Regions from separate parts of the Arthrobacter sp. ZGTC212 genome, predicted to be linked through region 3. Evidence: riboswitches for the same ligand, from Rfam matches in the RefSeq annotation. Region 3 holds a riboswitch; each other region holds the start of a gene.
What was found. Region 3 has a riboswitch for S-adenosylmethionine ahead of CXQ89_RS00130 (LLM class flavin-dependent oxidoreductase). Riboswitches for the same ligand answer to the same signal wherever they lie in the genome.
Positions count from the first base shown of each region.

Region 1 (2,258 bases), on a different contig from region 3:
GCTGGCTGATCTGGTCCGCCACGGATCCGGCGCTCTTGTAACCGGCGGCCAGGAAGCCGAGCCCGCCGGTCTCCCCCACTGCGGCAGCCAGCTCCGGGGTGGAAGGCCCTCCGGCCATGGGCGCACCGATAACCGGAAGTGTGAGCGAGTTTAGGGTGAACATGGTGCCCGGTTTACAGCGTGACGGTGCCGTCAATGCAGGTGACCGTGGAACCGCCCACCCAGATTTTGCGGTCCCGGGTGAAGACCCGGACCCGGCCGGAGCGCTGGACGGCAGTGCCCTGGGTGACGACGTAGCGTTCCGGTGCCAATGAGGCTCCGATCAGCCACTGGGCGAGTCCGGCGTTGAGGCTGCCGGTGACCGGATCCTCTGCAATACCGAGACCCGGTACGAAGGCGCGCACTTCAAAGTCTGTTTCCGCGTCCGCCGGCTGCGCGCCAATGACGCCCACGCGCAGGTTGCCCATGATCACGGGATTCGGGTTCAGCGCCAGGACGGTTGCGGCGTCCGGGAGCAGCAGTCCCAGCCAGCCGGGTCCGTTGTCGATCCAGTTGGAGGCGAGGATTTGCTCCGGTTCCAGGCCCAGTGCCTTCCGGGCCTGGTCCAGGACATCGTCCTCCAGCTCACCGGAGCGCAGCAGGGGCGGAGCGGCAAACGCCGCGATCCCGGCATTGGCGTGCAGCGTCACGAGTCCTATGCCGCATTCCTGTACGACGACGTCGGGGTACCGGCGCTTGGCCCCGGTCTCCAGCCAGGCGTGGCATGTGCCCAGCGTAGGGTGTCCGGCGAAGGGAATCTCCCCGCCCGGGGTGAAGATCCGGACCCGGTAATCGGCCCCGTCCACAGTGGGCGGCAGGACGAAGGTGGTCTCGGAAAGGTTGGTCCACCGGGCAAAGGAGGCCATCTCGGCATCCGTCAGCCCTTCCGCTTCGAGCACCACCGCCAGCGGGTTGCCCAAATACGGTTCGCTGCCGAAAACGTCCACCTGCTTAAACCACCGCTGTCTCATTCTTCACACTGTATCCCTTCATTCCCATGACTTTTATGAAGCGGAGTTTACGAACTGTGGCGGGGGTTTGTGTCCCGGAACTGCCCGGCCTACGTTGGAGCAGGAATCAAGAGTTCCAGCCACGGGCCCTGGCCGGCTGGACGGCAACCCTCTCGCCGTAGCGGGGTGCTCCAGGTGACGATTCGGCCGCCCGGTTTCCAACCGGCCCGGCAAGTACCGCGCTTCGCTACCGACGTATCGGGTTGCCGGGCGCCTGAGGCAGAGGATCTTTTGAGCATGGCACTTTTGACCGACCTTCAACCCGCTGCATTGCGGCGGGCGTTCTCCCGTTTTCCGTCCGGCGTTGCCGCCCTGTGCGCGGTCATTGACGGCGAGCCGCAGGGCCTGGTTGCTTCTTCCTTCACGGTGGGCGTTTCCATGGATCCGCCGCTGGTGATGTTTGCCGTGCAGAACACGTCCCGCACGTGGCCGGTGCTGCGGGGCTCGGCCCGGATCGGCGTGTCGATTCTGGGTTCTGATCACGAGGGCGTCTGCAAACAGATTGCGTCCAGGGCCGGAGACCGCTTCGCCGGACTGGATCTGCACACGGATGAGTCCGGATCATTGTTCCTGGACCGGGCCGCCCTCTGGCTTGAGTGCTCTGTGGAAAATGAGGTTCCGGCCGGGGACCATCAGGTGGTGCTGCTACGAGTGCACGGCCATGCCTCACACGAGGATGCCCACGAGCCCCTGATATTCCACGGTTCAGCGTTTCGCCGTCTGGGTGTTCCCGAATTCGCCTGACCGGAAAAATGTGTCGGCACCGGAAATACTGAGCCGGGAATTGTTTCCACGGGTTTATGACAGCAGCCGTCCGTTACCAATCCTTTACATACGGATCCGGGTCCACTATCGTTCTTCGGATTACTTCGGAAGGAAGTAGCGGAGATGACCAGAAACAGAAATGCCAATGGACCATCACGGACTAAGGCAAGGCCGGGCAGAGCGTCGGATTTGCCGTTTATGCAGAAGGCCCTGTTTCCCGCAGCGGTGCTGGGCCTGGTGCTGACAGGGTGCAGCGCCCAGGAGGAGCCCGAGGCCGCCTCCTCGAAACCAGCCACATCGTCGTCCACTGCTGAGGAGACCGCCACGGCCTCCCCCTCAGCCCGTACGTCCAGCCGGAGCAGCATCGGCGTGGAACTGCCCCCGGGAAGCACGGAGCCTCCTGCCCCGAACGACCCCGCCATGCTGGCACTGTTCCGGGCGGAC
Region 1 covers NZ_PJIJ01000002.1:889,375-891,632, forward strand. The annotation lists gene CXQ89_RS10765 (nitronate monooxygenase) at 1-163, opposite strand, end outside; gene CXQ89_RS10770 (PhzF family phenazine biosynthesis protein) at 174-1,010, opposite strand; SAM riboswitch class IV at 1,115-1,232, shown strand; gene CXQ89_RS10775 (flavin reductase family protein) at 1,287-1,793, shown strand; gene CXQ89_RS10780 (hypothetical protein) at 2,013-2,258, shown strand, end outside.
Region 1: linked by a shared signal. The riboswitch ahead of CXQ89_RS10775 (flavin reductase family protein) and the one ahead of CXQ89_RS00130 (LLM class flavin-dependent oxidoreductase) in region 3 are both predicted to bind S-adenosylmethionine.

Region 2 (2,258 bases), on a different contig from region 3:
GGTGCAGTTCCTCGGTTCCGTCATCCCAGCGCAGCATGTACGGCACCTGGGGGTCGGCGATCAGGCCATTGATGCCGATCTGCCGCCAGGTCAGTTCCTGGCCGTCGGGGAACTTCCGGTTGCCCGGAACGGAGAGCCGTCCAAGCCGTTCTTCAAAGGGGGCGAGGTCATCCACGGCCACGCACCAGCCCATCCAGCCGCCGCCGCACTCCGAGCGCTGGCGCACTGCCTGGCCGAAGGGAGCCTTGTCCGAGGCCGGGTGGTTCAGGGCCTCCACCACCTCGACGTACTGATGGTTGGCCAGGGGAAGGATCATGTTCCGCGTACCAAAACGCGGATGGACGCCGCCCTTGACGAAGTCCGCTCCCAGAGCGTCTGCGATCCTCTCTGTCGTGGCCAAAAGACCGTCGGATTCACTGGCATAAGATACATGGTCCAAGCGCATGCGGCCCATAATGGCACGTTGTGACCAGCGTCTCGACTTAGGGCGACCTAAGGCGGGCCAAAGACGCTTTCCCTGCAGCCGCCGGGAAAAGGTACGCGCCCATCCGTGCCGCCGACGCCCGGGAAATGATCCGTCACACTCCTTGCAGGCGCCGGACTTATCCGTTTTCATAGGGGATAGGTCATGAGTGCCAGCAGATAGCCCCGGCTTGCTGGCCGGCAACCCTCCAACCGCGGTGGGGTGCCCCGGGTGAAGACCTGGCCCTGTCTCAACGGATGCAGGGCAAGCGCGGGTCCCACGTGGCTGCCGGTTACCTTGTTCCGGCCCAAAAGTCTCTGTGCGGCCCTTAGGTTATGGGAGCTAAGCAGTGTCAGAAAACTGGTCCTTCGAAACCCGTTCCATCCATGCAGGCCAGGAGCCCGACGCCGTTACCGGTGCCCGCGCCCTGCCTATTTACCAGACATCGTCCTTTGTCTTTCCCAGTGCGGAAGCAGCGGCCAACCGGTTCGCCCTGGCTGAGCTTGCCCCCATCTACACCCGCATCGGCAACCCCACCCAGGAAGCGGTGGAAAACCGGATCGCCTCCCTCGAAGGCGGAATCGGGGCACTGCTGCTCGCCTCCGGGCAGGCCGCGGAAACCTTCGCCATCCTCAACGTGGCCGAAGCCGGAGACCACATTGTGGCCAGCCCCAGCCTCTACGGCGGCACGTACAACCTGTTCAAGCACACGCTGAAAAAGTTCGGCATCACCACAACGTTCGTGGCCGATCCGGACAATCTGGAGCAGTGGCGGGCGGCGGTGCAGCCCAACACCAAGGCCTTCTTCGGTGAGGTGGTCTCCAACCCCCGCCAGGACGTACTGGACATCGAGGGCATCAGCGCAGTGGCGCATGAGGCCGGTATTCCCCTGATCGTGGACAACACGCTCTCCACCCCGTACCTGATCCGGCCCATCGAGTGGGGTGCGGACATTGTGGTGCACTCGGCCACCAAGTACCTCGGCGGGCACGGTACCGCCATTGCCGGCGTCATCGTGGATTCGGGCAACTTTGACTTCGGTGCCGATCCGGAGAAATTCCCCGGCTTCAACACCCCGGATGAGAGCTACAACGGTCTCGTCTATGCCCGTGACCTGGGCGCCGGCGGCATTCTGGGCGCCAACCTCGCCTACATCCTCAAGGCGCGGGTCCAGCTGCTGCGCGATCTTGGCTCCTCCGTGTCCCCGTTCAACGCGTTCCTCATTGCCCAGGGCCTGGAAACCCTGAGCCTGCGCATGGAGCGGCACGTGAGCAACGCCGTCGCGGTGGCCAACTGGCTGGAAGGGCACGACGACGTCGTCTCCGTCGCCTATGCGGGCCTGGAATCCAGCCCGTGGTTCGAGCGCGGACGCCATTACGGGCCGCGCGGAACGGGCGCCATTGTCTCCTTCGAGATCAACGGCGGCATCGACGCCGGCAAGCGGTTTGTGGATGCCCTGGACCTGCACTCCCATGTGGCGAACGTGGGTGACGTGCGCTCCCTGGTCATTCATCCGGCGTCGACCACCCACAGCCAGCTGGGGGCCGAAGCGCAGCTGGCAGCGGGAGTCAGCCCCGGGCTGGTCCGGCTTTCAGTGGGCATTGAGCACATTGACGACATTATTGCGGACCTCGACGCCGGGTTCCGGGCAGCCAAGGGAGCGTAGCGGGCAGCGTGACACTTCCTTCTACCTCAAACGCTGCCGGAACCGCCGGCCGCACCGCGCCGCAGCACTCCGCCGGGGACGGGGTGCTGCGGCATGCGCGCATCGGCAGCCTGCACCTGGAAACCGGAG
Region 2 covers NZ_PJIJ01000003.1:566,562-568,819, forward strand. The annotation lists gene CXQ89_RS14770 (VOC family protein) at 1-445, opposite strand, end outside; SAM riboswitch class IV at 625-740, shown strand; gene CXQ89_RS14775 (bifunctional o-acetylhomoserine/o-acetylserine sulfhydrylase) at 813-2,129, shown strand; gene CXQ89_RS14780 (homoserine O-acetyltransferase) at 2,138-2,258, shown strand, end outside.
Region 2: linked by a shared signal. The riboswitch ahead of CXQ89_RS14775 (bifunctional o-acetylhomoserine/o-acetylserine sulfhydrylase) and the one ahead of CXQ89_RS00130 (LLM class flavin-dependent oxidoreductase) in region 3 are both predicted to bind S-adenosylmethionine.

Region 3 (2,258 bases):
ACCGAACGGTTCATCCAGCAGGAGCACGCCGGGCGTGCGGGCCAGGGCCCGGGCAAGAGAAGCGCGCTGCGCCATGCCGCCGGAAACTGCCCGGGGACGGTGTTTGGCGAAGGCGGCCAGTTCCACCAGCTCCAGCAGTTCGGCCACCTTGGCCTTGCCGTTCTTGGCGCTGATGCCCTTGGGCAGGCCCATGGCGATGTTGGCCTGCAGGGTTTGCCAGGGCAGCAGCCGCGGTTCCTGGAAGGCGACGGCGCACCGGTCATCAATGCCGCGCACGGGCGTTCCGTTGATCCGGACTTCCCCGCTGGTTGGAGCGTCCAGGCCGGCTGCGGCCCGCAGGAGCGTGGACTTTCCGCAGCCGCTGGAGCCCAGGATGGCCAGGACTTCGCCGGCATGTACGTCAAAGGTGATGTCCCGCAGCACCTGGTGGGTTTCACCGCCGGAGCCGAATGCGCGGCCGAGGGAGGAAAAGGCAACGGGAAGGGCGGAGCCGGCGGCGCGCGTTTGGGGCGGCGCGGCGGCAGGGGACTGTGAAGCCAGAGCGGTCATGTTAACTCTCCATCGGTCCTGGCAGTAGCACCCTACGGATAACGCCTTGGGCCGGTAGGCCTCCTGCGGTGTTGTCCTCGCTATTGCCGTCCCTCAAGGAGGAGGTACGGCAACCAGGGTTGCTGCGGCTTCACTGATCCAGGTCTCTCAGCCGCTCGGGATGGTCAAGAGCAACTAAACGCGCGATTGCGGAAACCGGCAAGTCCCCCGCGTAATATTTCGACGCCGCCTGTGCCGGCGGGGACGCAGGCCAGGCCATCCATCTGTGGAGTCTGGGACAGGATGGGGAATGCTGCCAACCAGTGGTCATGCGGGGTCATAAATCCGTTCACACGGGGTCATGTTCTTTCCATGCCTGCCCCTCTGTGCAAATACTGGTGGCGAAGGATCATGAGTCCCAACGCAAAGCTCTGGCTGGTTGGGCGGCAACCCTCTTTCCGTAGCGGGGTGCCCCAGATGAGGATCCGGCCGTGTCGCGTCCGCGAACGGCAAGTACGGCGCCCCAGCGGGTGCGTCCCATCCCGAAGGATTTCCCCGTGTCCGAATCATCTTCCTCAACACCTCAGAACAGCCGGCGGCAGATCCGGTTCAACGCCTTTGACATGAACTGCGTGGGCCATCAGTCTCCGGGACTGTGGCGCCATCCGCAGGACCAGTCCGCGAATTACACGGATCTCCGCTACTGGGCCAACCTGGCCCAAACCTGCGAGCGCGGATTGTTTGACGGCATCTTTATCGCAGACGTCCTGGGTACCTATGACGTGTATGGAAACTCCAACGAGGCCACACTGCGGCAGGGCACCCAGGTGCCGGTGAATGACCCGCTGCTGCTGGTCTCCGCCATGGCACTGGTCACCGAGCACCTCGGTTTCGGCATCACCGCGGGAACAGCCTATGAACACCCCTACTCCTTCGCGCGGCGCCTCTCCACCCTGGACCACCTCACCAACGGCCGGGTTGGCTGGAACGTGGTTACCGGCTACCTGCCCTCGGCGGCCCGCAACATGGGTGCCGAAGACCAGCTTGAGCACGACGAGCGCTACAACCACGCGGATGAATACCTCGAGGTGATCTACAAGCTGCTGGAAGGCTCCTGGGAGGATGACGCCGTCGTCCGGGACAAGGACAGCGGCATCTTCACCGACCCGGCGAAGGTGCATGACATCAACCATGAGGGCAAGTACTTCAAGGTTCCCGGCATCCATATCAGTGAGCCGTCTCCGCAGCGCACCCCGGTGATCTTTCAGGCCGGCGCCTCGCCGCGGGGAATTGCCTTTGCCGCCGGCAATGCCGAGGCCGTCTTCGTGGGCGCCCCCACGAAGGAAAAGCTCAGGGCCACGGTCACCCGGATTCGTGATGCCGCCGAAGCCGCCGGCCGGGACCGCCACTCCATCCGGATCTACACGCTGCTGACCATCATCACCGCGGCAACATCCGAGGAAGCCGAAGCCAAGCATTTGGACTACCAGCGGTACGCCAGCGACGAGGGTGCCCTGGCCCTGATGTCCGGCTGGCTCGGCGTGGACCTGTCCACCTACAACCTGGACGAGCCGCTGGGCAATGTGCAGTCCAATGCGATCCAGTCTGCCGCGGACAACTTCCAAAAAGCGAAGGACGACGGCGAACCCTGGACGGTGCGCGACATCGCCGAATCCGCGGGGATCGGCGGGCTGGGTCCGCGGCTGGTGGGCTCGGGGTCCGACGTCGCC
Region 3 covers NZ_PJIJ01000001.1:21,004-23,261, reverse strand. The annotation lists gene CXQ89_RS00135 (ABC transporter ATP-binding protein) at 1-549, opposite strand, end outside; SAM riboswitch class IV at 936-1,050, shown strand; gene CXQ89_RS00130 (LLM class flavin-dependent oxidoreductase) at 1,086-2,258, shown strand, end outside.